Regions from separate parts of the Comamonas sp. CMM03 genome, predicted to be linked through region 3. Evidence: predicted binding sites of a transcription regulator. Region 3 holds the regulator's gene; each other region holds the start of a gene.

Region 1 (7,394 bases), on a different contig from region 3:
CCCCCCTTTGTCAGGCCGCTTCCAGCGCCCGGACTTCCAGGGTCTGCAGCGCCTGGCGCTGGCGTGGGATGAACACCGCCGCTGCGCCGTGCAGGCGCTGGGCCTGCAGCGCCAGCACATCGCTGAGCTGGGCGCTTTCCTCGGCCATGCCGCGGTTCTGATCACTCAAGTCACGCAAATGGGCCACGGCATCGCTGATCTGCGCACTGCCGGCCGCCTGCACATGGGTCTGCTCCAGGATGCGGCCCATGGACTGGGCCAGGCTGTCGATGCCTTCCACCACCGAATGCATGGTGATGCGTGCCGTCTGGGCGGCGGCGTGGCCCTGCTCCACCTGCTGGCGCGAGCCCTGGATCAGGTTCTTGATGTCCCGCGCGGCCTGGGCGCTTTGCTGCGACAGCTGGCGCACCTCCGCCGCCACCACGGCAAAGCCTTTGCCGTGCTCGCCCGCCCGCGCGGCTTCCACTGCCGCATTCAGTGCCAGCAGATTGGTCTGGAAGGCAATGCCGTCGATCATGCCCACGATGTCGGCCACCTTCTTGCTGGAGACATCAATGCCCTGCATGGCCTGGACCAGCTGGTCCACGCAGGTCTGGCCCTGGCTCACGCCCTGTACGCCTTCTCGCGCCTGCACCATGGCGGCCTCGGCCAGGCTCTGGGTTCCGGCAATCGTCTGCCCCAGCTGCGCCAGCGCTTGCGCTGCCTGCTCCAGATCGGTCGACGCCTGCTGGGTGCGCTGCGCCAGTTGCACATTGCCGGTCTGCAGGGCTCCGGCGCAGGCACTGACCTGCTCGGCCTTACCTTCGATATCACTGACCAGGGAACGCATGTTCAGCCCCGCCTGCTCCACACTGCGCATCAGGCTGCCGACTTCATCGCGCCGGTTCAGGAACAGCGACTGTGCACTCTCCCCGCTTGCCACCTGGCGCGCCTGGCGCAGCACGGCGTGCAGCGGCCAGACCAGGTGGCGCCCCATCCACAGCAAGCCGCCCAGCGCGCATGACGCCCAGCCCAGCGCCATGGCCAGCAGGATCGTGCTGTGGACGCCCAGGGCGGCCCCCAGACCCAGCACCACGCCCCACAGCAGCATGGCCGCGGCACCGGTGTAGAGCTTGGTGGTAGCCGACACAAAGTGCAAGCGACTCCACCAGGCGCGCCAGCCCTGGGGGAACACATAGCCGCGGCGCACCTGCAGCTGGTGGTTGCCGCTGTTGAGCAGGTCATACAGCGCCTGCTGGGCCTGGGTTTCCTGCGCCGTGGGCTTGGTGCGCACCGACAGATAGCCAATCGTCTTGCCACCCGCCTGGATGGGGCTGGCATTGGCCCGCACCCAGTAGAAATCGCCGTTCTTGCAGCGGTTCTTGACCACGGCCGTCCAGCTGGCGCCATGCTTCAAGGTGTTCCACATGTCGGCGAACAGAATGGCCGGGGTATCCGGGTGGCGGATGATGTTGTGGGGCTGCTGCTGCAGCTCCTCGAAGCTGTATCCGCAGGTGCTCAAAAAGGCGTCATTGGCATAGATGATGTTGCCTTTGAGATCGGTGGCAGACAGCAGCGTATCGCCATCCTGCAACTGCTGCTCTACGGCGGTGACCGGCAGATTGATGCGCATAAACCCCCTTCGCTTGTGTGCTTTGCGGGTGGATGCGGCGCTCCCGGCACTCCACCGAAGAGGTGCAATATGCGGAGCTGTCCTACGGGCCCGGTTGATAAAAATCAACACCACCGCGCAACGCATAGCGAATACCAATCTCTGGGGATGCGCCATCGTGGCATGCACGCCGCAGATATTGACCCGCGGCAAGATGCCCTTGACCTGATGCCGCTGCCGGCGGCATCAGCCCTTATTTTTCGGCCAGCAGCACCTGGGCATCGGCGACCAGCGGCTGAGCACCGGCACCGTAGCGGTGGTAGGCGCGCAGGCGGCCCTGGGGGTCGTACATGTACAGACCGGCCGTGTGGTCCAGGGTGTAGGCGCCGGGCACCTTGCCTTCCACCTTGCGGAAGAACACCTTGAAGTCCTTGGCCACGGCCGCCACCTGTTCGGGGGTGCCGGTCAGCGCCACCATGCTGGGGTCGAAATTGCCCACATAGGCCTTGAGCACTTCCGGCGTATCGCGTTCCGGATCCAGGGAAACAAACACCCCTTGCAGCTTGTCACCCTGGGCGCCCAGCATCTGCTTGACCTCCACCAGCTCCTGCAGGGTGGTAGGGCACACATCGGGGCACTGGGTGTAGCCGAAGAACACCACGGTCACCTTGCCGGCGAAATCCTTGATGGAGCGCAGCTTGCCGTCGGCGTCGGGCAGCGGGAAGTCCTTGGCGTACTCGGCCCCTGTCACATCCACGCCCTGCAGCTTGACTTCCTGCTGGCGCGAACAGCCCGCCAGCCCCAGGCCCATGCCGGCCACCAGTCCTGCGGCCAGCAGGCCTTGCAGCATCCGTCGTTTGTCCATCCTGATCCCTCTCGCAATGGGCGGGGTCAGCGCACCGCCTGCCAACCGGGGCATGGCTGGCTGACCCACCATGAAAATACAAAGTGCTGCGTGCTGCCACCACCGCCCTTGCGGCAGGCGGCGCACCCAGCCTGGATGGCAAATCCTAACCCGAGGGTCGCACCATGCTCCGTGATGGTGCGCATTCCCGGAGAGACTGGCAGCTGCGCAAGGGTTTGGGCGGCCGCAGGCGGCCCCGGTTCAGCGCCCCGGCTGGTCCCAGGAGGAAGACGCCCGCAGCAGGCGCTCCAGATCGCGCTTGGCACGGCCAGCGCTGCTGCGCTCCATGCCTGCCGGCAGGCGCATCATCCAGTGGCCTTGGGGGTCCACGATGTACAGATGATCCTCCAGCGCATGGCCCGCCTCGGGCTGCAGCCATTGCACCACCTGCGCACGCGGCAGGCGTAATGCGCTTCCCTGCTCCAGGGCCGGGCGCAGGGCCGCATCGGGGTCCACCGCATCGGTCACCAGCCAGACCCAGTCCAGGCGCTCCTTTTCGCGCCCCAGGCTTTCACGCAGCTGGCGTTGCAGGTACAGATGCTCGGCACAGCGGCCTTCACAGGCGCCGCCGGCCACGCTGACCAGCAGCCACTGCCCTTGCAGGCTGGCCAGCGCCGCCCTGCTGCCGTCCAGCCGCTGCCCCTGCACATCGGGCATGGGGTGCTGCGGATCGATCAACGTAGCAAAGCTGCTGCGTCCTTCGGGACGGACCACGTAGTAGGTGAAGTAGGACGCAATCACCGGGGCCGCGCAGACCAGCAGCACGGCCAGCATCTTCCAGCGGCCGCTGCGGGTGCGCGCCGGATCGGACACGCCGGCCTCCGGCAGGCTGTGCACGGTCAGGCCCAAGGGCTGGGGAGCAGACGATTCAGGGGGCATGGGCAGCATCAAAAGAGGCGCGGCGCAGCGGCCGCAGGATCTGGAACCACAGGTACAGCAGTGCGACCAGGGCGCACAGTCCGAACCATTGGAAAGCATAGCCGTAGTGCTTGGACACCCCGGCATCCGGCTCCGGCCATTGGCGCAGCAGGCCTTCGGAGGCGGCGCCGGTCTGCACCACGCTCCACGGCGGCAAAGCCAGACCTGTCTGCTGCGCATAGGCCGGCAGGTCCAGGTTCTGGCGGATTCGCGCAAACCCGGCAGTGGCCGGCTCGGCCCCCAGCGCATACAGCTGCGAAGGCGCTGCGGCGATGCGGCCTTGCACCTGGACCAGTCCCTCTGGCGTGGCCATCGGCGGCAAGGCCGTGCGGTCCTGGAAATTGCGCGGCACCCAGCCGCGCTGCACCACCACGGCACCGCCTCCCTCCAGCAGCAGCGGGGTCAGCACATAAAAACCCGGCCGGCCCTGCATCTGGCGGTTGTCCAGGTAGACGGTGTGTGCGGCTTGCCAGCGTCCGGTCAGCTGCACGGGGCGGTGCAGCCAGGTGGATGGTTCGCCGGCATCGTCTGCCGCAGCCCGCAGTGCCGGCCAGTCGGCATTGCGCAGCACCGGCTGCGCGGACTGCAGCGCGATGGCGGCCTGCATGGCCTCTTTCTGCGCCGCGCGGTCCAGCTGCCACCCGCCCAGTCGCGCCGTCAGGGCCATGCACAGCACCGCGGCGAGCAGCACCACCCATCCACGTATTCCCTTGGGAAGCCACCTCACACTCACCCGATAATGCCTTTCATGGGATACCTTGTTGCACTGGCCTTTCTGGCCATCATCGCCAGCCTGGGAACAGCCCTGTTCTTCATGCTGCGCAAGGACGACGACACACCGTCGGACAGCGAACGCGGCCGCCGCATGGCCCGTGCGCTGGCAGTGCGCGTGGGCCTGTCGATTGCTCTCTTCCTCTGCCTGCTGCTGGCCTGGAAGCTGGGGTACATCCAGCCCACCGGATTGCCCTTGCGCTCCTGAGCACTGCTTGCGGCTGGGGCCTGCGCCCCCCATTCTGAATGCGCTGTCCCTTCAAGCGACTGACAGCCCCGGCACGGACCGCACTTGCGGGCACCGCCACAGGCAGGGTGATCGCCCTGCCTGATTCCGACTCACATCCAGTACACCAGCACGTAGAGGAACAGCCACACCACATCCACAAAGTGCCAGTACCAGGCCGCGCCTTCAAAGCCGAAGTGGCGCTGCGCCGAGAAATGGCCGTTGTGCAGCCGCAAGGTGATCACCAGCAGCATCAACATGCCCACAAACACGTGGAAGCCATGGAAGCCCGTCAGCAGGTAGAAGGTGGAGCCGTAGATGCCGGAGTTGAGCTTGAGATTCAGGTCCGAGTACAGGTGGTGGTATTCATAGCCCTGCACGCACAGGAAGACAAAGCCCAGGATCACCGTGGCCCACATGAAGGCGATGGTGCGGGCACGCTGACCGGCGCGCAGTGCGTGGTGGGCAATCGTCAGCGTCACCCCCGAGGTCAGCAGCAGGGCGGTGTTGATGGTGGGCAGCCAGAACGGTCCCACGGTCTGGAACGGCTCCACCGTGCCTGCCGGCGAGGTGGTGGCGCCGGGCGAGACCGAGGGCCAGGCGGCCTTGAAGTCCGGCCAGAGCAGCGAATTCTCGAAACCGCCCAGTGCCGGCACCGAATGCGCCCGCGCCCACCACAGGGCGGTGAAGAAAGCGCCGAAGAACATCACTTCCGAGAAGATGAACCAGCTCATGCTCCAGCGGTAGGACAGGTCGATCTTGCGGCCGAACAGCCCGGCCTCGCTCTCGCGCGCCGCATCGCGTATCCACTGGTAGAGCACCACGCCCCACCAGACCAGCCCCAGCAGCACCGACCACATGCCCCAGCCGTGGCCGTTGATCCAGTTGCCGGCGCCCAGCACCACGAAAAACAGGCCCGCTGCCGCCCAGATGGGATGGTGCGACACGCCGGGCACGTAGTAGTACGGCGTTGTTCCAGGGGTCGATGCACTCATGACTCAGCTCCTGTCGTTTTTTGCGAAGGCCGCAGCACGCTGCAGCAGTTGTTGTTCTGTCAGCTCACCCATCTCACCAGGGCGATCAGCCCCAGCACCAGCACAAACACCGCCACCAGCCCCACGGCGATCACCTGCAGCGGCTGCAGCTGTGCAAAATCCCGCTCGTACTCGCTGCCCTTGCGCACGCCCAGCAACGCCCAGGCCACGGCTTTGATCGAATGCCACAGACGGTGCGGCTGTCCGGCGGGGGGCGGTACGGTCATGACTGCTCCTTGCCGGTGACCACGCTGGCCACGGGTGCGGGCGGCGTCTTGCCCCCCACCTCAAAGAAGGTATAGGACAGGGTGATGGTGGTCACATCCTTGGGCAGCTTGGGATCAATGACAAACGCCACCGGCCATTCCTTTCGCTCCCCCGGCTCCAGCACGTACTGGTTGAAGCAGAAGCACTCCAGCTTGTTGAAGTGCGGCGCGGCATTGCGCGGTGCATAGCTGGGAATTGCCTGCGCCGCCATGCGGTGGTTCTGCACGTTCTGGAATTCATACATCACCGTGGCCAGCTCGCCCGGATGCACCTGCAGCGAACGGCGCTCGGGCTTGAACTCCCACGGCCCCCGCGCATTGGCGTCGAACTCCACGGTGATGGTGCGGCTGGTGTCCACCTGGGTGTTGGCCGGCACGGCCGAGGAATTGCCCGGCACCTGCCGCTCCGACACGGCCAGCACATTGATGCCCAGCGCCTCGCACACATGCTTGTAGATCGGAATCAGCGCATAGCCGAAGGCAAACATGCCCACGGCCACCACGGCCAGCTTGCCCACCATCCGGAGGTTTTCGCGGTGTACGGCCATCATCCCTCCTGTGCGCCATCCACTGCGCATTGACACGGCGCCTGCCGCTGCGACCACCGGCGTGCCCCCGCCACAGGAGGGCCACCCGGGCCGCCCCCGCAGCACAGGGAGGCATCCTCCCAAGGGACGGACGCGAAGCGGTGCAGCGCGGTGTGCATCTCAGTGCAGCAAGGCCATCTTGGCCACAAAACCGACAAAGAACACGGCCGCGATCGACGCCAGGATCAGCGCCATGCGCAGGTTCTTCTGGCGCTGCAGCTGGTAGGCCGTGGTGCGGTCGTGCAGACCGGCCGAAGGTTTGGAAGGAGCGGTGTGCATGGCTTATCCAATCACGCGGGTTGCGGTGGCGTCCAGTTTGGGCGGGTTTTCGAAAGTATGGAAGGGGGCAGGCGATGGCACTTCCCACTCCAGGCCTTCTGCCCCGTCCCAGGGCTTCTGTGGTGCCGGCGCACCGTGGCCGCGCATGCCGGGCCAGACCACAAAGACAAAGAAGTACACCTGCATCAGGCCAAAGCCGAAGGCACCGATGGAGGCCAGCATGTTGAAGTCGGCAAACTGCATCGGATAGTCGGCATAGCGGCGCGGCATGCCGGCCAGGCCCAGGAAGTGCATGGGGAAGAACGTGATGTTGAAGAAGACCAGCGAACCCCAGAAATGGATCTTGCCGCGCAGCTCGGAATACATCACGCCGTTCCACTTGGGTGCCCAGTAGTAGTAGCCGGCAAACATCGAGAACAGGGAGCCCGCCACCAGCACATAGTGGAAATGCGCCACCACGTAATAGGTGTCCTGCAGCTGGGTGTCGATGGGCGCCATCGACAGGATCAGTCCCGTGAAGCCGCCCATGGTGAACACGAAGATGAAGCCCACGGCAAACAGCATGGGGGTTTCGAACGTCATGGAGCCGCGCCACATGGTGGCCACCCAGTTGAAGATCTTCACGGCCGTGGGCACCGAGATCAGCATGGTGGCGTACATGAAGAACAGCTGGCCGGTGACCGGCATGCCCGTGGTGAACATGTGGTGCGCCCACACGATGAAGGACAGGATGGCAATGGCCGCCACCGCGTATACCATGGAGGTGTAGCCAAACAGCTTCTTGCGGCTGAAGGCCGGCACGATCTGGCTGATGATGC
Region 2 (7,394 bases), on a different contig from region 3:
CAGCCATGAGCGCGGCCGCACTGTACTTTGGAGCTGCCTTGCATCGTGCCCATGCCGTGCTGCAACAGCGCCTGGATGAACGCCTGGGCGACTGGCATGGGCTGAGTCTGGGGGGCTACCACCTGCTGCAGGCCCTGGAGGCCACCCCGGGTCTGGCCCTGCCGGCCTTGGCCCGCGCACTGCTGCAGCCCATGGTGCCCACACTGCGCCAGGTGCTGCCCATGGAGAAGACCGGTCTGCTCGAGCGTGTGGACGGACGGGTGCGGCTGCGCCCGGCGGGCCGCCAGTTGCTGGTGGAGGCGCGACAGACGGTGGAAGCCGCCTATGCCCGCGCCTTGCAGGCCCCGGGCGTGGAGGCCGACCGTGTCGCGGTCTGCCTGCCGCTGCTGGAGCAACTGGCCCTTGCGGTGCGGGGGATGCGATGACGATGCGGGACATGGCGCCGCACACGCTGGCGGAGCAGGCCCTGGTGGACGAACTCAAGGTGCGTGCCCGTGTGCGGTTGAACCGGGCGCGCCGCGAAGGGCTGGCCGGTGCGGAGCGCTTGCGCGATGCCTTGCACGAGGTGGCCCGCGGGCAGGGCTTTACCGACTGGGAGCACGCACGCCGCGTGCTGTCCGGCCTGGCCTTGCCCGGGGATGACATGGGCAGCTTCTGGCATGCGCCGCGTACCGGAATGCTGCTGAACCTCTGGTTCAGCAGCTATGTGCAGGCACAGGCCGTGCTGCAGCAGCTGGGCGAAGGCTTTTTGCTGCCTTACCGGCGCCAGTGCTTCATTGTGCAGGCGCCTTTCATCGAAGCGCTGGGCGTGAATCCGGCCGATCCCGGCTGGGCTGCAGCCGGGCACGATCTGGTGGCAGCCTATGGCACGCCGGTCTGGCGGGGGCTGGCGTGGCAGCGTCTGCGCGCCTCCGTGGGAACAGGGTGAGCCGCGCCAGGGCAGCCTTGGGCCGCCCTCTGGGCTGCAGCCCGTGCCGGATCGCTCAGGCGGCGGCCACCGGGGGCGGCAGCTGCGGTGCACGCCATTCCAGCAGCTCGGCCAGGCGCTGCACCACCCAGCCGGCCTCGGCAGGGCTGACCACCGAGCCTTCGTCGCTCAGGCCCGCATGAAAGCCCAGCAGCACGCCTTCCTCGCTGGAATTGCCGCTGTAGTACAGCGTCTGCGCCTGCTCCACCAGGTGGCAGGCCAGGTCTTCGCACAGCTCGTAGCGGGTTACCACTTCGGCGATGGGCGTCTTGAGCACGCCGGCGCGGCTGCGGAACAGCGCGGCAAAGCTGTCGGGGGGCTGGATTTGGCTGGTGTCGTCCATGGCAATCGGAATCCAGGGCTCAATCGGGTTCGAACAGGCGCTCAAAACGCACCAGATCCTCGGCCAGCTCGCAGGTCACCAGCTGGCCCTGCTTGCCGTCGCTCTTGCGCTGGGCCGAAAACAGCGTGGCCTTGCCGCGGAAGCCGTAGTCGGGCAGGTGGATCAGCGTGTACATGTGCGGCACAAAGCTCTGGTGCTCAAAGATGATGCGGTGCTCATTGCGCGGCGAGGGGTAGAGCATGTACTCCAGCGTGTGGATGGTTTCGGTGGCCATACGGGTCGACTCAAGGAGGGCAGCGGAGCAGCGCCCCGGGGCGGCAATGCTACCGCGTGCCGGTGGGGCATGCAGCCGGGGTGGAATTGGGGCCGGGGCTGCTGCGACAATCGTGGGCATGTCCTCTGCCCGCACCGCACCCCTGACCGCGCACCCGCCTGCTGCGCGCGTGGTCATCCAGACCCAGGACTTCGACCTGGGGATCGAAGTCGCCGCCCTGCGGGCGGGCGATGCGGGCGTGGGCGCGGTGTGCAGCTTTGTGGGGACGGTGCGCGACCGCAATGCAGGTGACGCCGTCTCGGCCATGGAGCTGGAGCACTACCCGGGCATGACCGAAAAAAGCATCGAAGCCATCATCGACCGTGCGGTGGCGCGCTTCGGTATCCATGCGGCCAAGGTCATCCACCGCGTCGGGCCGCTCGCGCCCATGGACCAGATCGTGCTGGTGGCCGTCACCTCGGCCCACCGGGGAATGGCTTTTCAGGCCTGCGAGTTCATCATGGACTACCTCAAGTCCGAAGCGCCGTTCTGGAAGAAAGAGCAGACGGCCGACGGCGCCCGCTGGGTGGATGCGCGGGTCAGCGACGAGCAGGCCCTGGCCCGCTGGGCCTGACGGCCGCGCCGGCGCCGGGCTGTCTGCCGGCAGGATGCGGGCCATGCTCCGAGGTCGATAGCTGTTGCCGCCCATGCTGCCTGGTGGTGGCGCATGAAAATGCGTCAAACCCAGGGTGCATGCAGGCAGGCAGTTCCTGCATCGGGAGCAATGGGCGGGGCGTGGTCTCGCCCCTGAGATAGGTTGGACCGGGTGGCGGGCCGGCAGACCGCTCTTTTGGCTGACAGACAATGGCGTACCGGCCCGGCACAGTGCAGTCCGGTGGGGGTGGACGCAGGTGCGGCGAGCTTGATCCAGGTCAAGCGTTCGCCGGACCGAGCGGGACAGGCGCCTTGAAGGCGGCTGAAATGTCCCCACGTGAAATGCAGTCCTAATACTTTGCTGTTGAGAAAGCTTTGCAACCATGCGTATCGACAAGCTCACCACCAAATTCCAAGAAGCCCTGGCCGATGCCCAAACCCTGGCACTCGGCAACGACCACAACCGCATCGATCCCCTGCACCTGTTGGCAGCCATGCTGCGCCAGCAGGACGGCCCCAAGGCGCTGCTCGAGCGTGCTGGCGCCAAAGTCAGCGCCATGCAGACGGCCGTGGAAAACGCCATCAAGGCGCTGCCCACCGGCGACAGCGGTGCGGAAGTGCAACCCAATTCCGACCTGATCAAGCTGCTGCAGGCCACGGAGAAAGAATCCATCAAGCGCGGCGACCAGTTCATCGCCAGCGAACTGTTCCTGCTGGCGCTGGCCGACAGCGATGTGCAGGCCGCCCGGCTGGCCAAGGAAAACGGCCTGTCCCGCCGGAGCATGGAAACCGCCATCGAGGCCGTGCGCGGCGGACAGAAGGTGGACAGCCCCGAAGCCGAAGGCCAGCGCGAAGCGCTGAAGAAATACACCCTGGACCTGACCGAGCGCGCCCGTCTGGGCAAGCTGGACCCGGTGATCGGCCGCGATGACGAGATCCGCCGTGCCATCCAGGTGCTGCAGCGTCGCAGCAAGAACAACCCTGTGCTGATCGGCGAGCCCGGCGTGGGCAAGACCGCCATCGTGGAAGGTCTGGCCCAGCGCATCGTCGAAGGCGAAGTGCCCGAGACGCTGAAAGAAAAACGCGTGCTGGTGCTGGATATGGCCGGCCTGCTGGCCGGTGCCAAGTACCGCGGCGAGTTCGAAGAGCGCCTGAAATCCGTGCTGAATGAAGTGGCCAAGGAAGAAGGGCGCATCATTCTGTTCATCGACGAAATCCACACCATGGTGGGGGCCGGCAAGGCCGAAGGCGCCATGGATGCCGGCAACATGCTCAAGCCCGCACTGGCGCGGGGCGAGCTGCACTGCATCGGCGCCACCACGCTGGACGAATACCGCAAGTACATCGAAAAGGATGCTGCGCTGGAGCGCCGTTTCCAGAAGGTGCTGGTGGAAGAGCCCTCGGTGGAAGACACCATCGCCATCCTGCGCGGTCTGCAGGTGCGCTATGAAGCCCACCACGGCGTGGACATCACCGACCCCGCGATCGTGGCAGCCGCCGAACTGAGCAACCGCTACATCACCGACCGTTTCCTGCCCGACAAGGCCATCGACCTGATCGATGAGGCCGCGGCCAAGATCAAGATCGAAATCGACTCCAAGCCCGAGGAGATGGACAAGCTCGAGCGCCGCATGATCCAGCTCAAGATCGAGCGCGAGGCCATGAAGAAGGAAAAGGACGAGGCGTCGCAAAAGCGCCTGGCCTTGATCGAGGAAGAGCTCGAGAGCCTGGAGCGCGAGTACGCCGATCTGGAAGAAGTCTGGAAGAGCGAAAAGGCCAGCGCCCAGGGCTCCGAGCAGCTGCGCAAGGAAGTGGACCAGATCCGCATCCAGATCGACGAGCTCAAGCGCAAGGGCGACTTCAACAAAGTGGCCGAGCTGCAATACGGCAAGCTCCCCGAACTGGAGAAGAAGCTCAAGGAAGTCCAGGCCAGCGAGGCCGATGGCGGCGTGGGCACTGCGCCCAAGCACCGTCTGCTGCGCACCCAGGTCGGTGCGGAAGAGATTGCCGAAGTCGTCAGCCGCGCCACCGGCATCCCGGTGGCCAAGATGATGCAGGGCGAAAAAGACAAACTGTTGCACATGGAAGCCAAGCTGCACGAGCGCGTGGTGGGCCAGGACGAGGCTATCTCGGCCGTGTCCAATGCCATCCGCCGTTCCCGCTCGGGCCTGTCCGACCCGAACCGGCCGCTGGGCAGCTTCCTGTTCCTGGGCCCCACCGGTGTCGGCAAGACCGAGCTGTGCAAGGCGCTGGCAGGTTTCCTGTTTGACAGCCAGGACCACCTGATTCGCATCGACATGAGCGAATTCATGGAAAAGCACAGCGTGGCACGGCTGATCGGCGCGCCCCCCGGCTATGTGGGCTATGAGGAGGGCGGCTACCTGACGGAAGCCGTGCGCCGCAAACCCTATAGCGTGGTGCTGCTCGATGAGGTGGAGAAAGCCCACCCCGACGTGTTCAACGTACTGCTGCAGGTGCTGGACGACGGCCGTCTCACGGACGGCCAGGGACGCACGGTGGACTTCAAGAACACGGTGATCGTGATGACCAGCAACATCGGCTCGATGCTTATCCAGAGCATGGTCGGCCAGGATGCCGAGGACATCAAGGAAGCGGTGTGGGGGGAACTTAAAACCAATTTCCGACCCGAATTCCTGAACCGCATCGACGAAACCGTGGTCTTCCACGGACTGGATGCCAAGAACATCGAAGCCATTGCCCGGATCCAGCTGCGCCTGCTCGAAGGCCGTCTGGAAAAGATGGAGCTGCAAATGCAGGTCTCGGAGCAGGCTTTGGCGGAACTGGCTAAAGTGGGCTTTGACCCGGTCTTCGGTGCCCGTCCGCTCAAGCGGGCCATCCAGCAACGCATCGAGAACCCGCTGTCCAAGCTGCTGCTCGAGGGCAAGTTCCCGCCCAAGAGCGTCATCGAAGTGGCGGTGGATCCGGTGCAGGCGCCCGGCGTGTTCCAGTTCACGCAAGCTGTCCCCATGGGCAGCTGAGCTGAAGCCCGCCGGCACACATGAAAGGTGATGTTTTGAACGATTTCGCACACACGGCAGCCCGCTGGGCTGTCCGCATCTTCCTTCTTGCGGCAGGTGCGGTGTTCTTTCTGTGTCTGCTTGCCGTCGCCAGCCTGCTGGCCCTGGCCTGGGGCGCCCGTGCGCTGTGGGCCCGGCTCACCGGTCGCCCGGTGATGCCCTGGGTCATGCCCACGATGCGCCCTGGCACCTCTTGGGGCATGTACCGCAGCAGCGGCTGGGCCAGCACCATGGCCGGTGCGGCCGGCGGCGCAGCCCATGATGCCGCTGACAGCACCGACGGTGCCGACAGCAAGCGCAGTGGCGTGCTGGCCAGTGTGGCACGCGACATCACCGACGTGCAGCCGCGCGAAGTGCGCTGATATTCTGTTGCTTCCACCAGTGCCATGGCGCTGGTGGGCTTTGGCAACAGAGAGGGCCAGCATGGCTGGCCGCGACAGGGACTCCCACCGGCAAGCGGTGGTTTCACAGGATGCACGGCCACGCATGAACCCAGTTTCCCCCCTGCAACAGGCTTTCGACCTGCAATACCTGGCCAGTCGCCAGCACCTGGAAGTGCCGGCCATGTTGCGCAAGGAGCGTTTGCTGCGCGTGCAGCGCATGCTGGACGAGCATGGCCCCGTGCTCACCGCAGCCGTGCAGGCCGACTTTGGCATCCGTTCGCCGCAGCTGACCGAGTTTGCCGACCTGCTGGTGCTGCGATCCCAGCTCAAGCAGGCACTGCGCAGGCTGGAGCGCTGGATGCGCCCCCGCCACGTCTGGACCCCGCTGCACCTGCTGCCGGCGCGTGCGCGCATCGAGCGCCAGCCGCTGGGCGTGGTGGGCATCATTTCCCCCTGGAACTACCCGCTGCAGCTGTCGCTGGGCCCGGCTATCACCGCGCTGGCTGCGGGCAACCGCGTGATGCTCAAACCCAGCGAACTGGCGCCGCACACCGCGGCCCAGCTGGCGGTGGCGGTCGAGCAGTACTTTGCCCCGGACGAGTTCTGCGTGGTCCAGGGCGACAGCTATCTGTCCAGCCAGTTTGCCGGCCTGCATTTCGACCATTTGATGTTCACCGGCTCCACCGCAGTGGGCCGGCGCGTGGCCCAGGCCGCGGCTGTGCACCTGACGCCGACGACCCTGGAGCTGGGAGGAAAGTCGCCCTGCATCCTGGCTTCCGACTGCGACATGGCACAGGCGGCGCTGCGCGTGGCCCATGGCAAGCTGCTCAATGCCGGCCAGACCTGCATTGCGCCCGACTACGTGCTGCTGCCCCGTGGGCAGGAGGCGGCTTTCGAACAGGCCTACCGCCAGGCGGTGGCGCAGCTGTTCCCGCGCATCGTGGGCAACCCGGATTACGCCTCCATCATCCACCAGCGCCACCTGGTGCGGCTGCGCAATCTGCTGCAGCAGGCCCAGAGCCTGGGGGCCCAGGTGCAGGTGATCGACCCTGCCCAGGGCCAGCAGGCGGCGGCCCCCGGCTGGGGGGATGCCGCACAGCGCCAGATGCTGCCCACCCTGGTGTGGAATGTGCAGCCCACGATGACGCTGATGCAGGAGGAGATCTTCGGTCCCGTCCTGCCCGTGGTGCCCTATGACCGGCTGGACGATGCCATTGCCGCCATCAATGCCGGGCCGCGCCCGCTGGCGCTGTACTGGTTCGGCAAGGACGAAAAGGCGCGCGACACCGTGCTGCGCCGTACCGTGAGCGGCGGTGTCACGGTGAATGACACCCTGCTGCATGTGGCCCATGACAATCTGCCTTTTGGCGGTGTGGGAGACAGCGGCTGGGGCGCCTACCATGGCGAGCAGGGGTTCCTGCGCTTTTCGCACCAGAAGGCGGTGTGCCTGCAGGGGCGCTGGTCTGCCGTGCAGTGGCTGTACCCGCCCTATGGCGCCCGCTTCGACAAGATCATGGCCCTGCTGCGCCGATGGGTGTGACGCACGCAGCGCTTGCCGCGGTGTGGCGGGCGTTCCGCTGCGCCGATTCGGGGCGCCAGCGCACGGCCCAGGGCGGGGCCGGCAGCTGTCTTTAGGGGCGCGCTCCGTGATTCCGCGGCTGCAAGGCCCATGGCAGGCCAGCGGGCTGTGGGTCTGAAACAGGCGCTATCACATCCGCTATACCACGGCAAGAAGGGCTCTACAGCCGTACTGGTG
Region 3 (7,394 bases):
TTGGACATACATACCTATGCAGATGTCCCGAACGTCAATTAAAAGGGAGTGCGTCACGTTGTTTGGGCTGCAGCACGCCAGCAAGCCAGTCGATCCAAACCGCCCATTATGACGACTGCATGCGACAAATAAGTACTTACATAAAGGGGTTGCGCAAGCGGCGCCGCTGTGCATTAAAAAGCTACAGCGTATTGTGCCGCGTTACCGCTCCATGTCAGCCCTAGCGGCACCACTGTGACGGCACGTGCACCATGTCCATCCACAGGGCCCACAGCGAGACACCTGCCAGCAAGGCGCCGGCGGTGCGCAGCCCCCAGGCTTCGCGCCACTGCTGCAGGCGGCTGATGCGCTGCCACAGCCACGGGCCCAGGGCCAACCACAGGCCCCCGCCCACGCCGAACGCCACCATGGATGCAGCGCCCTGCCACACGCCACCGGCCAGGGCCGCCACCATGACGGCGGAGTACAGCAGACCACACGGCAGAAAAGCCCACAGGCTGCCAGCCACCCAGGTTCCCCCCGGCCCGCGCACACCGTGCTGCACCTTGCTCCAGAGCTTGCGCCCGCCGGACTCCACCCATTGCGGCTGACGGGCCTGCAGCAGCAGCATCAGGCCCCATGCCAATGCGGCCAGGTGCAGCAGCACCCACAGCGGATGCAGGGCGGAGGTGCGGTCGGAGAACCAGGCCACCGTCTCCATGGCATAGGCCGCCACGCCGCCCAGGGCGGCATAGCCCATCAGGCGGCCGACATGGAAGCCCAGCCAGCGCCCGGCATTGGCCGCCTCCGGCGGCTGCGCCGAAGCCCCTTCAGGCTGGATGGACACCACCCGCCCCCCGCTGCGCAGCGGCGAGACGATGGCCGCACAGGGTGCGGCGCACATCGCAAGACAATGGGGCCCACCCACGAGCCCCATGAAGAAAGCGGTTCCAAGCAACGACAGCCACATGGGCTAGATGATCCTGGAAAAGCGCGCCCGGTTCTTGCCGGCCTGCAAATGCCGGTCAAACGTCATGGCCACGCCGCGCACAAAGAACCAGCCCATGGGCGTGACCTTGATGCCGTCGTCGTCGATCACCACCAGGCCCTGCTCCTGCTGCTGGGCCAGCATTTCCAGCTCGGCCGCGAAGTAGCGCTGGAAGTCCAGCAGCCAGGACTGGCTCATGGGCTCGAACAGCACTTCGCCCTGGCACATCAGCGACATGATGACGGCGCGCCGCACCAGGTCGTCGCGCCCCAGCGCCAAACCCCGCACCACGGGCAGCCGGCCCTGGTCGAGGAAGTCGTAATACTCTTCCAGGGTCTTGGCGTTCTGGCTGTAGGTGGCGCCCACGCGGCCGATGGCAGACACCCCCAGGGCAATCAGGTCGCAGTCCGGCTGCGTGCTGTAGCCCTGGAAGTTGCGGTGCAGCCGTCCTTGCCGCTTGGCAATGGCCAGCGCATCTTCCGGCAGTGCGAAGTGGTCCATGCCCACATAGACATAGCCGGCCTGCATGAAGGCATCGATGGAGCCCGAGAGCATGGACAGCTTGTCCGAAGCCTCCGGCAGGTCTTCCTGCGCAATGCGGCGCTGCGGCTTGAAGCGCTCCGGCAGATGCGCGTAGGCATACAGCGCAATCCGGTCCGGCCGCAGCTGGCACACCTGCTCCAGGGTGCGCTGGAACGATGCCGCGGTCTGCTTGGGCAGGCCATAGATCAGGTCCACGTTGACCGAATGGAAACCCAGCTCGCGCGCCGCCTGCACCAGATCGAAGACCTGCTCGGCCGGCTGCTCGCGGTGCACCGCCTTTTGCACATCGGGGTCGAAATCCTGCACCCCGAAGCTCAGGCGGTTGAAGCCCAGCTGCGCCAGGTGGGCCAGACGTTCGCGGGTGACGGTGCGGGGATCGACTTCGATGGAATATTCGCCCACCGCTTCAAAACTGAAGTTGGCGCGCAGCGTGTCCATCAGCTGGGTCAGCTCGGCATCGGACAGAAAGGTGGGAGAACCGCCGCCCAGGTGCAGCTGGCTGACCGCCTGTCCCTTGCCACAATGCGCTACCTGCAGAGCCACCTCTTTTTCCAGGTACTGCAGATAGGTCTGCGCGCGTTCATGGTGCTTGGTGATGATCTTGTTGCACGCGCAGTAGTAGCACAGGGCCTCACAGAAAGGCACATGCACATACAGTGACATGGGAAGCGCCTTGGCCGCAGAATGGTGCTTGCGCTGTTCCAGCGCCAACACATAATCATCCTGACCAAATGCTTCAATAAAGCGATCTGCGGTGGGATAAGAGGTATAACGGGGCCCAGGCACGTCGTACCGACGCAAAAGCTCCGGCGTTACTGCTGTCATTGAATATTCCTTAGGTGCTGCCCAGCACTGTGCCGCACCCCGGGAAAATCAGCCTTGATGCAAATCAAGACATTCAAATACCATTCCTGAGACAATTGATTCATATCATTCGCACAACTGAGCACCCCCTCTCTCGCCTCCCAGCCCGATAACCTTTCTGCGTTACGTCCAATGGCCCGTTCAGCGGGAGCCCAAGGCGTCAGTGCCATGACACCACCCCCTATCAAAGTCACCTGCTCCAACTGCAATCTGCGCGAACTGTGCATGCCCACAGGCTTGAATGAGCAGCAGTTGCACCGTATTGACGATATTGTGGCCACGCGTCGCAAAATCAAACGGGGCAGCACCTTGTTCCGTAATGGCGAAGACTTCACGGCGCTCTATGCCATCCGCACCGGGTTCTTCAAGACCTGCGTGGCCACGGAAGATGGCCGCGACCAGGTGACAGGTTTTCAGATGGCGGGCGAGATCATTGGCCTGGACGGGATCGTGCACGACCACCACACCTGCGATGCCGTGGCCCTGGAAGACGCCGAAGTCTGCGTCATGCCGTTCGACCGCCTGGAAGAGCTGTCGCGCGAAGTGACGGCCCTGCAGTCGCATGTGCACAAGGTGATGAGCCGCGAGATCGTGCGCGAACACGGCGTGATGCTGCTGCTGGGCAGCATGCGTGCCGAAGAGCGCCTGGCCGCCTTTGTGCTGAACCTGGTGCAGCGCCTGCACACCCGGGGCTTCTCGTCTTCCGAGCTGGTGCTGCGCATGACGCGCGAAGAGATCGGCAGCTACCTCGGCCTGAAGCTGGAAACGGTCAGCCGCACCTTCTCGAAGTTTGTCGAGGAAGGCCTGGTCGAAGTGAAGCAGCGCCATGTGCGCATCCTGGACACCGAAGGCCTCAAGCGCATCGTCAACAGCCAGCACGCCTGCGAATAAGCGCGCCCGCCACCGCGGCGCGGATCCAGCACCCCAGCCTCCCTCCGGAGGCTTTTTTCATGGCGCCCGGGCCTTGCCGCACCACGGCATTCCTGTATTTCGGCATTGCGCGGGACTGCCCGCACAGCCCAGGAGGAGGACTCCCCCTCCCCCCACTTCACAGAGCCCGCTTATAGCGACGGGACGCGGCGCTCCCGGGCATTGAGCTCCTGCGGGGACAGCGCCAGCAGGCTGGTCATGGCCGATGCCATCATGATGATGGCCCAGAACAGGAAGAAGGCCACCGTGCACACGCCCAGGCGCGACACCTCGCCATAGGCCGACAGCCACTGCATTTCCAGCGGGTCGACCACGGCAAACACCAGCATCTCCATCACCCCGGCGGCCAGAAAGGCGGGCCAGGCAATCCACATCCAGCGACGCAACAGCATGGGTCTCTCCTTGTTGTGGCAGGCAGATGCCCCATTGTGCGAGCCTCTGTCTGCCGCGTCACCGCCTGCAGCGTCCCCACAAACCCTGAAAAAGGCATAAAAAAAGCCAGCCGGTAGGCTGGCTTGCTGCGGCTGCAGCGCAGGGACCGCAGGCCCTGCGCTGGCGCCCGGTTTACTTGCTGCCGCGCAGCAAGGCCTTGAGTGCGCTTTGCAGGCGCTGGGCCGCGCTGTCGCTGCGCTCCGCAGCCAGCACCGCCGCCACATCCTGCTCCCAGGTGGTGCGGGGGTCCGTGGCCTTGCGGTTGGTCAGCAGCTGCAACTGCAGTGCACGGCGTGCAGACAGCTGGTCGGCCGGTGTAGGCACGTCGGCAGCCATTTCCAGGCGCAGCAGCGACTCGGCTGCTTCGCCCTTGGCGGCAGCGCCCACGGCGGCATGCCAGCTGTTGCGGGAAGCATTGCTCAGCTTGCCCAGTTCCTGCGCGGGCGGCACCAGGGCCGCGTCGCGCTTGGACCAGGCCTCCATCAGCTGGGTCAGGGCTTCGCCATGGGCCTGTGCCGTCAGCTTGCGCAGCGCAGACTGGGCGTGTTCCTGGGCTTCACGCTGGGCGCGGAAAGCCGCATCCCCCAGGCGTGGGCCACGGGCCGGGCGCTCGAAACGGTCACCGCGATCGCCGCGGTCACCACGGTCCTGGCGGGGGCCGGGCTTGCGGCCACCAGCCGCCGCGGCCGGGGCTTCCTTGCGCATGCCGGGGCGGTCGTCGCCACGCACAGCCTTCACCGGGCGGTCGGTCGCCACCGGCGCAGCCGGTGCGGCCGCAGCGGCTGGCTGGGCGGCTTCGGCCGCAGGGGCGGCACGCAGGGCTTCTTCCAGCGCGGTCAGGGCGGCGCGGATCTTCTGCGCATCGCCTTCGGCATTGGCGGCTTCCAGCTGCTGCGAGGCTTCCAGCACCGCACGGTCGTGGGCGCTCAGCGATTCCAGATTGACGGCACGGCTGCCGCGCTCACCGCGCTCGGCCGGCTTGCGGCTGAAAGCCTCGTCCAACGGCTTGCGGAAGGCATCCCACAGCTTCTGTTCCTGGCGGCGGTCCACCGGCACTTCCTGGGCTTCTGCCTGCCAGCGCTGCTGCAGCGCCTTGATGGCTGCGATCTGCAGGGCCGGGGCTGCGCCCAGTGCCTGGGCTTCCTCGATCATGGCCTGGCGGCGCTGCAGGCTGTCCTTCTGGGCCTGCTGCAGCGGGGCTTCGGCTTCGTTGATGGCCTGGCGCCATTGCTGTTGCAGCTCGGCATACAGCTTCTCGCCCACATGGCCACCTTCGCGCCAGCGTTCGGAAAATTGGCGCAGGCTGCGGGCCATGCCCTTCCAGTCCTTGGAGTCCTTGACGGACTGCCCCCAGGCACGCAGTTCCTCGATCAGCGTGGTGCGCGACGCCTTGTGCTGGGCCGATTCGGTGCGAAGCTTGTCCAGCCAGCCTTCGACCAGCTTGTAGGCGGTGTTGCAGGCTTCATCGAACTGCTTCCACAGACCGTGGTTGGGCACCGCGCCCTGGTCCAGCAGCTTCCATTGTTCGCGCAGCTGGCGCAGCGTTTCCTGGACCTTGCGGCCACCCAGGGTCTGGCCTTCGGGGCGATCCACCAGGCCCTTGGCCTTGGCAATCAGGGCTTCCCGTTCGGCATCCACGGCCTGGGGCTTCCAGCCACGGGCGTCGCCAGCCTGCACCAGCAGCGCGTCCATCTGCTGGATCACTTCGGCATCCAGTGCACGGCCATGCTGGCGCAGTGCGGCGCGCAGACCGGCGATGGCGGCGGTCTTGTCCTCTTCGGTGCCCACCAGGGGCTGCAGCACCTGGGCAGCCTGCAGCACGACGGCAGCAGCCTTGACCGGGGCATCGCCCTTGGCCGGCTTGGCGGCCGGTGCATCGGCGGCCAGCTCGGCCGGCAGACCACGGCCCACGCGGATTTCATCGGCCCACACGGGCACGGGAGGCAACGCGGCTTCGGCGTTGTCGGCAGCCGCCAGGGTCACGGCCAGGGCCGAGACAAAGGCGTCCCACACCACGCGCAGCTGGTCGCGCGAGCTGGTCAGCTGCTGGGCCAGCCGGGCGTCCAGGCTGGGCCAGGCGGCGTCTTCGGTCAGCGCCTGGGCCTGTTCCTGCCAGCGGGCCACGTCGGCGCTCAGCGCTTCCTGCACGGCGGCAGCGTCTTTCCAGGACTTGGTGGACAGCACTTCGATGCGCTGGGACAGCAGCACGGCCGCTTCCTTTTGCACCTGCACACGGTGCTGCAGGTCTTCGGCGGCCTTGATGCGCTCGGCCAGCTGGGCCTTGAAACCGGCCAGCGGTTCACGCGACAGCGGCGCGCCGGCCTTGGCGGCGTCACGCTGCCAGGCGGCGGCGTCGGCCAGATTCAGCGCCGGCTGGGCCAGCAGTGCCTGGGCCTTGGCCACCCATTCCACGGCGATGGCGTCCTGGTCCTTGGCGCGGCGCAGCTCGTCCAGGCGCTCGCGCACGACGCGGGCAGCGCCCTTGTCGCGGGCATTCATTTCCTTGAACACTTCCTGCAGCACATCGTGGGCGGGCGATGTGGCCAGCCAGTCACGCAGGCGGGCTGCACGGTCGCCCGAGGTTTCTGCAGAAAAAGCACCGCCAGTCACTGCATCCAGCGGGTGGGCCTCGGGGGTTTTGGCCGGGGTCGGGTTCACTTCTGGGGCTTCAGACATTTTTCTGCTTCAAAAAAAGTTGGTACATGAGTTATGGATAACGGGCATGCCCGCCATAGGGCGGGCATGGCTCCTCGTGCACAGGCATGCGCGGAGCATGGGGCGTATTTTCCCCTTTATTGCTCCATGCCTGCAGCGAATTACTGAACTGCCAGACTCAGCTGGGCTTTTGCACCGGCTTCCTTGCCATCGGCCTTGGAGTCTCCCAGGAACAGACGGGCCATGTCGATGCCCTGCTGTCCCAGGTAGCTGCGCACTGCCATGGCACGGGCCGCGGCCAGTTCCTGCATGGCTGTGGGTGGCAGCGGCAGCTGCTCGACCAGCAGTTTGCGCATCTCCTCGGGTGGCAGGGATTTGGACAGACCGACCATGTTGCGGGGCTTTTCGATGTCCGCCTTGCGATAGATCGACTTCAGGCGGCTGTCGCGCTCCTTGTCGCTCAGCGCGGCGTCGTCCTCATCACCCTTGCCCTGCTTGGCGATCTGCGCCTCCAGGTTGGCGGCTTTCCAGCCCTGGGCTTCCTGCGCGGTGGAGGCACTGCCCGCCACCGTGAGTTTGAGGGCCGGGCGGTCCTTCAGTGACTTGGCAATCTTCTCCAACTGGCTCTTGGCTTCGGCATCCAGCGTGGCCACCCCGGCCGGGAACTTCACATCGCCGCCACCCTTCTCGTCGCCGCCGAAGGCACCGGCCAGCAAGGCGAAAGGCGCCGTGATCGCCTTGCGGATGATGTTGCCGATGATCTTGAAGATCACCGGGGCCAGGCGGAACTGCGGGTCGTTGAGCGATCCGCTGATGGGCAGGTCCAGGTCGATCACGCCATGGCTGTCGGCCAGCAGGGCCACCGCCAACTTGACCGGCAGCGAGGCCGGGGCACCCTGCACGGCATCCCCGAAGGTCAGCTGGTGCAGCACCAGCTTGTTGCTGGCGGTCAGCATGCCGTTGGGCTGCACCTCGTAGCGCACGTCCACGCTCAGCTTGCCGC
Region 4 (7,394 bases), on a different contig from region 3:
ATGACGCTGGTGATCAGCAGGTGGTGCTGGTCTGCCCCCAAAGACTGGATGGTGGCATCCAGTTGCGCGCATACGGTGGTTGGGGTGATTGCCATGTGGACTCCTGTTTCCCCGCAGACTGTTGAAACGTCTGCTACGTGCGGGGAGGAGTGCGCGGCTCAACGTTTTAGCAGTTGGTAACGCCCCTGCAATAGTCATAACTCGAGCGACCAGCGCTTGAAGCTGGTGTGCAAATTCTAGCAGCTGCTGCTAGGTGGTGTGGCGGAACTGCGCCAGCGGAGGGTTCAGAACGCGTCCACGCTGTGTTCGCCCAGCGGGGACTGCTGGGCCAGCAACTGCAGCACCTCTTCCGGCGGCAGCGGTTCCGGCAAGGGCGCCAGGACGGGTGGTGGTGCATGGGATTCCAGGCGTGCAGCATCAGCGTCGGTCATGGGCGGTCTCCTGGCTGGGGAAGGCACGGTGGGTTCGTCTGTTCACTATCGGTGGCGGCGGAAGGCGTCATGTGAGGTAGACAGGGTGTCTGCTTGTCAGCAGGGAGCTGATTGGCATTTCAGCGTGCTGGCGGCGGTGTGCCAACCGCGTGGGCATGCAAGGCGTGCAGGTGCTGCGGGCTATGGGGCAGGGCGGTGCGGCGGACAATTTCTTACAGAACTTTCCATTGCTGGCGGTGCAAACTTTCTAGACTTCCCACGCTTTGCGAAGGAGCTGTGCGATGAAAAAATGGTGTGCGATGTTGTCTGTGGTGGCCGTGTTGTCGGGCTGTGTGGTGTACCCGGGCTATGGCCATGACCATGGCCGTGGAAACGACCGGGACTTCTGCCCACCCGGTCAGGCCAAGAAGGGCAACTGCTGAGCTGCGGCCGAGGTGCTGTGATGATTGGAAACACCTGATCGGGTGGCATTCCAGTAGGCTTGCGCGTTCTGTTTTTCTGGTTCCGAACAATGATTTTTTCTCTGGCTCCCCGCTGGCTGTTGCCGGCCTTGTTGTGTGCGCTCCCGTTGTCGGTGCTGGCGGACCATGACGACCATGGCCACCGCCACAAGCACAAAGGCGGCAGCTACAAGGAAGAATTCTGGGACGGCCACTGCAAGGTGGAGCGCAAGTGGAAGCGCAACGGCGAGTTCAAGGAAAAGCGCAAGTGCCAGGCGCAGCCCATGGTCTACCACCGCCCGCCGCCGCCCGTCATGGTGTATCCGGCAGCGCCACCCGGTGCGATCGTGATCAGTCCGCAGGTCGTGATCCGTCCCTAAGGCCCGGAGTCCCCTGCGGCGGTGCATGCGCACCGCTGACACCACACCCCGCTTCTGGCGGGGTGTTTCGTTTGCTGCCATCCCATGCCACGCAGCCAGTGGCGGTCGAAGGGCGCACAGCGGTGGATGGCGGCGACAGGGCGGGGTTTTGCCGGTTATGCCAGGCATGGCACAGGCGAGATTAGGCAAAATGTGAGCAACTTGTGCCCTTGCAGCTGTGATTCTGGCGGTTTTGCCGGTGAAAGCCTGGATGGATGGCACAGGCCGCTTTATTTTCAGGGGCGTGCGACCAGCCGCGGGGTTTGGGCAGGCGGGGCGTGCCGCACGCCAGCAGCCGGTCATGCGCTCCACCTGATGGTGACCCATGCGCTGGCTGGATTTTCTGATCGACTTTTTCCACGATAAATACCCCTCGGCCGAGCGCCTGGGGGTGCCGGTAGCGCGCTGGCGCCAGAGCATCTACCGCACGGTATTCGAGACCAACACGCCCATGGGCAAACGCTTTGAAAAGCGGCTGACCGTGGCCATTGTGCTAAGCCTGTGCGTGGTGATTGCGCACAGCATTCCGTCGATTGCCCAGGGCTGGGTGGTGTACGGGCTGCGCACGCTGGAGTGGCTGTTCACGCTGGCGTTCACGGTGGAATACGGGCTGCGGCTGATTTCCGTGCGCCGGCCATGGCGCTATGTGCTGAGCTTCTACGGGCTGGTGGACCTGCTGGCCATCATTCCCGGCTACCTGTCGCTGTTCCATCCGGAATACCAGTTCCTGGGCGCCATCCGGGCGCTGCGGCTGGTGCGCACCTTCCATGTGTTTCCCATCCTGCGCGGCTTTCTGGAGGACTACTTCATGCTGGGCCGGGCGCTGAAGCACAGCGCACGCAAGATCTTTGTGTTCCTCAGCGTGGTGGCGGTGATCGTGTTCGTGATGGGCGCGCTGATCTTTGTGATCGAAGGTCCCGAGCATGGCTTTACCAGCATGCCCATGGGCATGTACTGGGCCATTTCCACCGTGACCACCGTGGGCTATGGCGATGTCACGCCGTCCACGCCGCTGGGCAAGATCTTTGCCTCCGCGATGATGCTGGTGGGCTGGAGCATTCTGGCCGTACCCACCGGCATTGTGGGCGTGGAGCTGTCGCGCGGCTTCGGCACCAAACCCTGCCGCCGGCCGCTGCACTGCGAGACCTGCGGTGAGGCGCGCCATGAGGACGATGCCCGCTTTTGCCGGCGTTGCGGCACCCGGCTGACGGAGGAGCGTAACGAGGCCGAAGCAGGCACGGTGCGGGCGGCGGCGCCGGATGTGTGCGCTGACGGTGCTGGTGGCAGCACTGCCAGCACTGCGGGGACGGCAACAATGGCTGGCACCGCCCCTGCCGATCCTGCCGCGGCTCCTGCAACGCCGCCTGCCAACGACGGCCGGCGAACAGATGGGGCGCAGGCTGCTTGATAAGCCTTACGGCTTGCGTTTGACGGCCAGGGGGGCAGGCACGGCCCCCGGGAGCTGTAAGGCCGCGCGGGCCAGGGCATCGGCCTGCTGGTTGCGGTGGCGCGGCACCCAGTGCAAGGTCACGCCCGCAAACTGCCGCACGGCGGCACGTGCCTGGTCATACAGCGGTGTCAGGCGCACCACGGGTTTGGGCTTGGCCAGGGTGAGCTGTTCTACCAGGATGCTGCTGTCGCTGTAGACACGCGCATGCTGGGCCTGCTGGGTGCGCAGCACTGCCAGTGCGGCCATCAGGGCCAGTACCTCGGCCTCGTTGTTGCAGCCGGTGCGGTGGGTGTCCTGGGACACGGTGTGGCAGGCCCCGGCAGGGCTGACCAAGACCGCTCCCAGCGCCATGCGGCCAGGGTTGGGCAGGGCGCTGCCATCGATGTGGACAGTCCACCAGGGCGTGGAGGGCGCGGCCGAATCAGGCGATCCAGCGGAAGTGGAAGCGGAGGAGGCAGGGGAAACAGGGATGGCAGCGGTCTCAGGCATGGTTGCACTGTAGCGCCGATGGCGTTAGCTGGCTGCGGTATGGCGCGAGTGGGCGCGTGGCGGGCCAGTTGCCGGGTGGAATTGCTTCGAATTGGTGCGAAATGCGGCAGGGCAACACCAAGATGGTGCATGGCGTTTGATTTTCATCAAGTACTTGGCGTACCATCAAAAATAATATGGGCGCATGAATAAAAACCCGTTGCGCTGAACTGCTGACCCAGCCTGGAAGGGCTGCCCCGCAAGGGCTGGCAAGCATGTGGCGCGACCTACAAGGCACCTCGGTGCCACACCCACGGGAGTCCTTATGGCCGACCCTCAATCCCCCTCTACCCGCCAAGAGGAACTGCGCAGTTTTGCGTTCCTGACCGTGGTCATGGCCCCCGTCATTACGGGAGCCATCATCGTGACCTACGGTTTTCTCGTCTGGTTCTATCAAATGTTCGCCGGCCCTCCCCACGCCTGATGGGGAGTGATGCATGAGCGATGAACTGCATATCGCCAGCCTGGTCGTGCATGTGGCGCCCGCGTCGTTGACGGGGGTGGCGCAGGCGGTGACCGGTGTCGACGGGCTGGTGCTGCACGGCACCCACCCCAGCGGCAAGCTGGTCGTCACCCTGGAAGGGCCCAGCGCCGCTTCCGTCCTGGATCGTGTTTCCACCATCCAAAACCTGGAGGGCGTGATCAACGTCTCTCTGGTCTACCAGCATGCCGAGGCATGGCAATCACTCAATCAAGAGGTAAAGCATGAGCAGCACAAGGCGTGACTTCGTTCGTCAATCTGCCGCCGCGGCCGCAGGTGCCGTGGCCGGCATTCCCATTGAAGCCATTTCGCAGGGAACCGTGCCGCAGGCAGGCAGCGCGCAGCTGACATGGTCCAAGGCCCCATGCCGCTTCTGCGGCACAGGCTGCGGTGTGATGGTGGCCGTCAAGGACAACCGCGTGGTGGCCACGCAGGGCGACCCGGAAGCCGAGGTGAACCGGGGGCTCAACTGTGTCAAGGGTTACTTCCTGTCCAAGATCATGTACGGCGAAGACCGGCTGACCAAGCCGCTGCTGCGCATGAAAAATGGCGTGTATGCCAAGGACGGCGAATTCCAGCCCGTGTCCTGGGACAAGGCCTTCGACGTGATGGCCGAGCAGTTCAAGAAGGCGCTGAAGAAGCAGGGTCCTTCGGGGGTGGGCATGTTCGGCTCGGGCCAGTGGACGGTGTGGGAAGGCTATGCCGCCTCCAAGCTGTTCAAGGCGGGTTTCCGCTCCAACAATATCGACCCCAATGCGCGCCACTGCATGGCGTCCGCGGTGGCGGGCTTCATGCGCACCTTCGGCATGGACGAGCCCATGGGCTGCTATGACGATATCGAGCAGGCCACGGCCTTTGTGCTGTGGGGCTCGAACATGGCGGAAATGCACCCGGTGCTCTGGACCCGCGTGACCGACCGCCGCCTGAGCAGCCCGGACGTCAAGGTGGCCGTGCTGTCGACCTTCGAGCACCGCTCTTACGAGCTGGCCGATATCGAGCTGACGTTCAAGCCCCAGACCGATCTGGCGATCCTGAACTACATCGCCAACCACATCATCGCCACCGGGCGTGTGAACCAGGATTTCGTCTCCAAGCACTGCAACTTCAAGCTGGGCAATACCGACATCGGCTATGGCCTGCGTCCCGAGCATCCGCTGCAGAAAGCGGCCAAGAACGCGGACGATCCGAATGGCGCCAAGCCGATGACCTATGAGGAGTACGCCAAGTACGTCTCCAAGTACACGCTGGAGTACACGACCGAGCTGACCGGCGTGCCCGCGAACCGGCTGAAAGCGCTGGCCGAGTTGTACGCAGACCCCAAGACCAAGGTGGTGTCCTTCTGGACCATGGGTTTCAACCAGCACACCCGCGGTGTCTGGGCCAACAACATGATCTACAACATCCACCTGCTGACCGGCAAGATCGCCACGCCCGGCAACAGCCCGTTCTCGCTGACGGGCCAGCCTTCGGCCTGCGGCACCGCACGGGAAGTGGGCACGTTCTCGCACCGTCTGCCGGCGGACATGGTGGTGACCAATCCCAAGCACCGTGCCATGGCCGAAGCGATGTGGAAGCTGCCGGAAGGCACCATCCCGGGCAAGCCGGGCTACCACGCCGTGCTGCAAAACCGCATGCTCAAGGATGGCAAGCTCAATGCCTACTGGGTGATGGTGAACAACAACATCCAGGCCGGTGCCAACCTGGCCCAGGAAGGCTACCCCGGCTACCGCAACCCCGAGAACTTCATTGTGGTCTCGGATGCCTATCCCACGGTGACAGCCGTGGCCGCCGACCTGATTCTGCCCACCGCCATGTGGGTGGAAAAAGAGGGTGCCTACGGCAATGCCGAGCGCCGCACCCACTTCTGGCACCAGCTGGTGAAGGCGCCGGGGGAAGCCCATTCGGACCTGTGGCAGCTGATGGAGTTCTCCAAGCGCTTCAAGATCGAGGAAGTCTGGCCCGAGGAGCTGCTGGCCAAGAAGCCCGCCTACCGCGGCAAGACCATGTACGAAGTGCTGTTCCGCAATGGCCAGGTGGACAAGTTCCCGCTCACGGACATGGACAAGGCCTACGACAACGAAGAATCGGCCCACTTCGGCTTCTATGTGCAAAAAGGCCTGTTCGAAGAGTACGCGGCCTTTGGCCGTGGACATGGCCATGATCTGGCGCCGTTTGACGAGTACCACAAGGTGCGCGGCCTGCGCTGGCCTGTGGTGGATGGCAAGGAAACCCGCTGGCGCTACCGCGAAGGCTCCGATCCCTATGTGAAGGCCGGCACGGGCTACCAGTTCTACGGCAACGTGGACAACAAGGCCAATATCTTTGCCCTGCCGTACGAGCCGGCCGCCGAGTCACCGGACAAGGAGTTCCCGTTCTGGCTGTCGACCGGCCGTGTGCTGGAGCACTGGCATTCGGGTTCGATGACCCGCCGCGTGCCCGAGCTGCACCGTGCCGTGCCCAATGCCCTGTGCTACATGCATCCCGAGGATGCGAAGGCGCTGGGCCTGCGCCGGGGCAGCGAGGTGGAGATCGCATCGCGCCGTGGCGCCATGCGCTCGCGGGTGGAAACCCGTGGCCGCAACAAGCCGCCGCGCGGGCTGGTCTATGTGCCCTGGTTCGATGCCAGCCAGCTGATCAACAAGGTCACGCTGGATGCGACAGACCCGATCTCGCTGCAGACGGACTTCAAAAAATGTGCTGTCAAGATCACCAAGGTTTGATGGCAGGAGTGTGGATCATGAACTTCATTCGTACTCTTTTTCTGATGCTGTGCATGGGAGCCGCCCTGGCACAGCCAGTGGCACGCCCTTTCACGGACGCTGCACGCGGCCCCGCGCCCATCATGGAGACCACCAAGCCTCCGGTGCTGGGCAATGCCATCAATGACGATGTGCGCCGCACGCGCAACTACACCTGGCAGCCGCCGACCATTCCGCACCGGGTGGATGGCTACCAGGTGGACAAGAACTTCAACAAGTGCATGGACTGCCATTCGCGCACCAAGGCGGAAGTCTCGCAGGCGGTGCCGGTGTCGGTGACGCACTACATGGACCGCGACGGCCACATGCTGGGCCAGGTGTCCACGCGCCGCTACTTCTGCATGCAGTGCCATGTGAGCCAGGATGCAGTCCGTCCGCTGGTGAACAACACCTTCATGGATGTGGACGCCCTGATCCTGAAGTCCATGCGGTCGCAGTCGGGCGCACAGGCCACCCAGAAAAACTGACGCTGCCTTGTGCAGCACAAGAGAACCATCATGTTGACACTTCTCAAGCGCTACTGGGCGGTCATCCGTCGCCCCAGCGTGCACTTCAGCCTGGGGTTTCTGACCATCGGGGGCTTTATTGGCGGCATCCTGTTCTGGGGTGCCTTCAATACCGCCATGGAGTTCACCAACACCGAGAAATTCTGTACCAGCTGCCATGAAATGCGCGACAACGTGTATGCCGAGCTGAAGAGCACCATCCACTACACCAACCGCTCCGGTGTGCGGGCCGTGTGTTCCAACTGCCATGTGCCGCATGACTGGACCGACAAGATGGCCCGCAAGATGCAGGCGTCCAAGGAAGTCTGGGGCAAGATCTTCGGCACCATCGACACGCCGGAAAAATTCCAGGAAAAGCGCCTGGAGCTGGCGCAGCATGA

Evidence for each region. Region 3 encodes FNR, which switches genes on or off when oxygen is low (the NO sensors DNR and NnrR bind a similar motif). Its sites were predicted from a motif close to TTGATNNNNATCAA; they were not measured.
Region 1: KW830_RS08050 (PAS domain-containing methyl-accepting chemotaxis protein) is a predicted target of FNR. The motif match lies at 1,707-1,720, and genes of this name have one in related genera.
Region 2: clpB (ATP-dependent chaperone ClpB) is a predicted target of FNR. The motif match lies at 2,486-2,499, and genes of this name have one in related genera.
Region 4: napE (periplasmic nitrate reductase, NapE protein) is a predicted target of FNR. The motif match lies at 3,366-3,379, and genes of this name have one in related genera.

What each region holds. Positions count from the first base shown of each region.
Region 1 covers NZ_JAHUXB010000002.1:280,562-287,955, forward strand. Annotated here, with positions in the region: gene KW830_RS08050 (PAS domain-containing methyl-accepting chemotaxis protein) at 11-1,612, opposite strand; gene KW830_RS08055 (SCO family protein) at 1,845-2,456, opposite strand; gene KW830_RS08060 (hypothetical protein) at 2,697-3,383, opposite strand; gene KW830_RS08065 (SURF1 family protein) at 3,364-4,080, opposite strand; gene KW830_RS08070 (twin transmembrane helix small protein) at 4,162-4,392, shown strand; gene KW830_RS08075 (cytochrome c oxidase subunit 3) at 4,524-5,405, opposite strand; gene KW830_RS08080 (DUF2970 domain-containing protein) at 5,465-5,671, opposite strand; gene KW830_RS08085 (cytochrome c oxidase assembly protein) at 5,668-6,258, opposite strand; gene KW830_RS21300 (cytochrome oxidase small assembly protein) at 6,418-6,516, opposite strand; gene ctaD (cytochrome c oxidase subunit I) at 6,580-7,394, opposite strand, start outside.
Region 2 covers NZ_JAHUXB010000004.1:289,671-297,064, forward strand. Annotated here, with positions in the region: gene KW830_RS15205 (GIY-YIG nuclease family protein) at 1-9, shown strand, start outside; gene KW830_RS15210 (hypothetical protein) at 6-425, shown strand; gene KW830_RS15215 (hypothetical protein) at 422-928, shown strand; gene KW830_RS15220 (hypothetical protein) at 984-1,310, opposite strand; gene KW830_RS15225 (hypothetical protein) at 1,330-1,584, opposite strand; gene moaE (molybdopterin synthase catalytic subunit MoaE) at 1,703-2,197, shown strand; gene clpB (ATP-dependent chaperone ClpB) at 2,601-5,216, shown strand; gene KW830_RS15240 (hypothetical protein) at 5,252-5,617, shown strand; gene KW830_RS15245 (coniferyl aldehyde dehydrogenase) at 5,742-7,178, shown strand.
Region 3 covers NZ_JAHUXB010000001.1:58,780-66,173, reverse strand. Annotated here, with positions in the region: gene KW830_RS00295 (HD-GYP domain-containing protein) at 1-174, opposite strand, end outside; gene KW830_RS00290 (sulfite exporter TauE/SafE family protein) at 221-949, opposite strand; gene hemN (oxygen-independent coproporphyrinogen III oxidase) at 953-2,335, opposite strand; gene fnr (fumarate/nitrate reduction transcriptional regulator Fnr) at 2,543-3,265, shown strand; gene KW830_RS00275 (hypothetical protein) at 3,436-3,696, opposite strand; gene KW830_RS00270 (DUF349 domain-containing protein) at 3,869-6,412, opposite strand; gene KW830_RS00265 (DUF748 domain-containing protein) at 6,553-7,394, opposite strand, start outside.
Region 4 covers NZ_JAHUXB010000005.1:390,097-397,490, forward strand. Annotated here, with positions in the region: gene KW830_RS18620 (hypothetical protein) at 1-95, opposite strand, end outside; gene KW830_RS18625 (hypothetical protein) at 285-431, opposite strand; gene KW830_RS18630 (hypothetical protein) at 713-853, shown strand; gene KW830_RS18635 (hypothetical protein) at 943-1,251, shown strand; gene KW830_RS18640 (ion transporter) at 1,616-2,698, shown strand; gene KW830_RS18645 (ribonuclease HI family protein) at 2,705-3,229, opposite strand; gene napE (periplasmic nitrate reductase, NapE protein) at 3,534-3,692, shown strand; gene KW830_RS18655 (chaperone NapD) at 3,706-3,993, shown strand; gene napA (periplasmic nitrate reductase subunit alpha) at 3,974-6,469, shown strand; gene KW830_RS18665 (nitrate reductase cytochrome c-type subunit) at 6,487-6,975, shown strand; gene KW830_RS18670 (cytochrome c3 family protein) at 7,006-7,394, shown strand, end outside.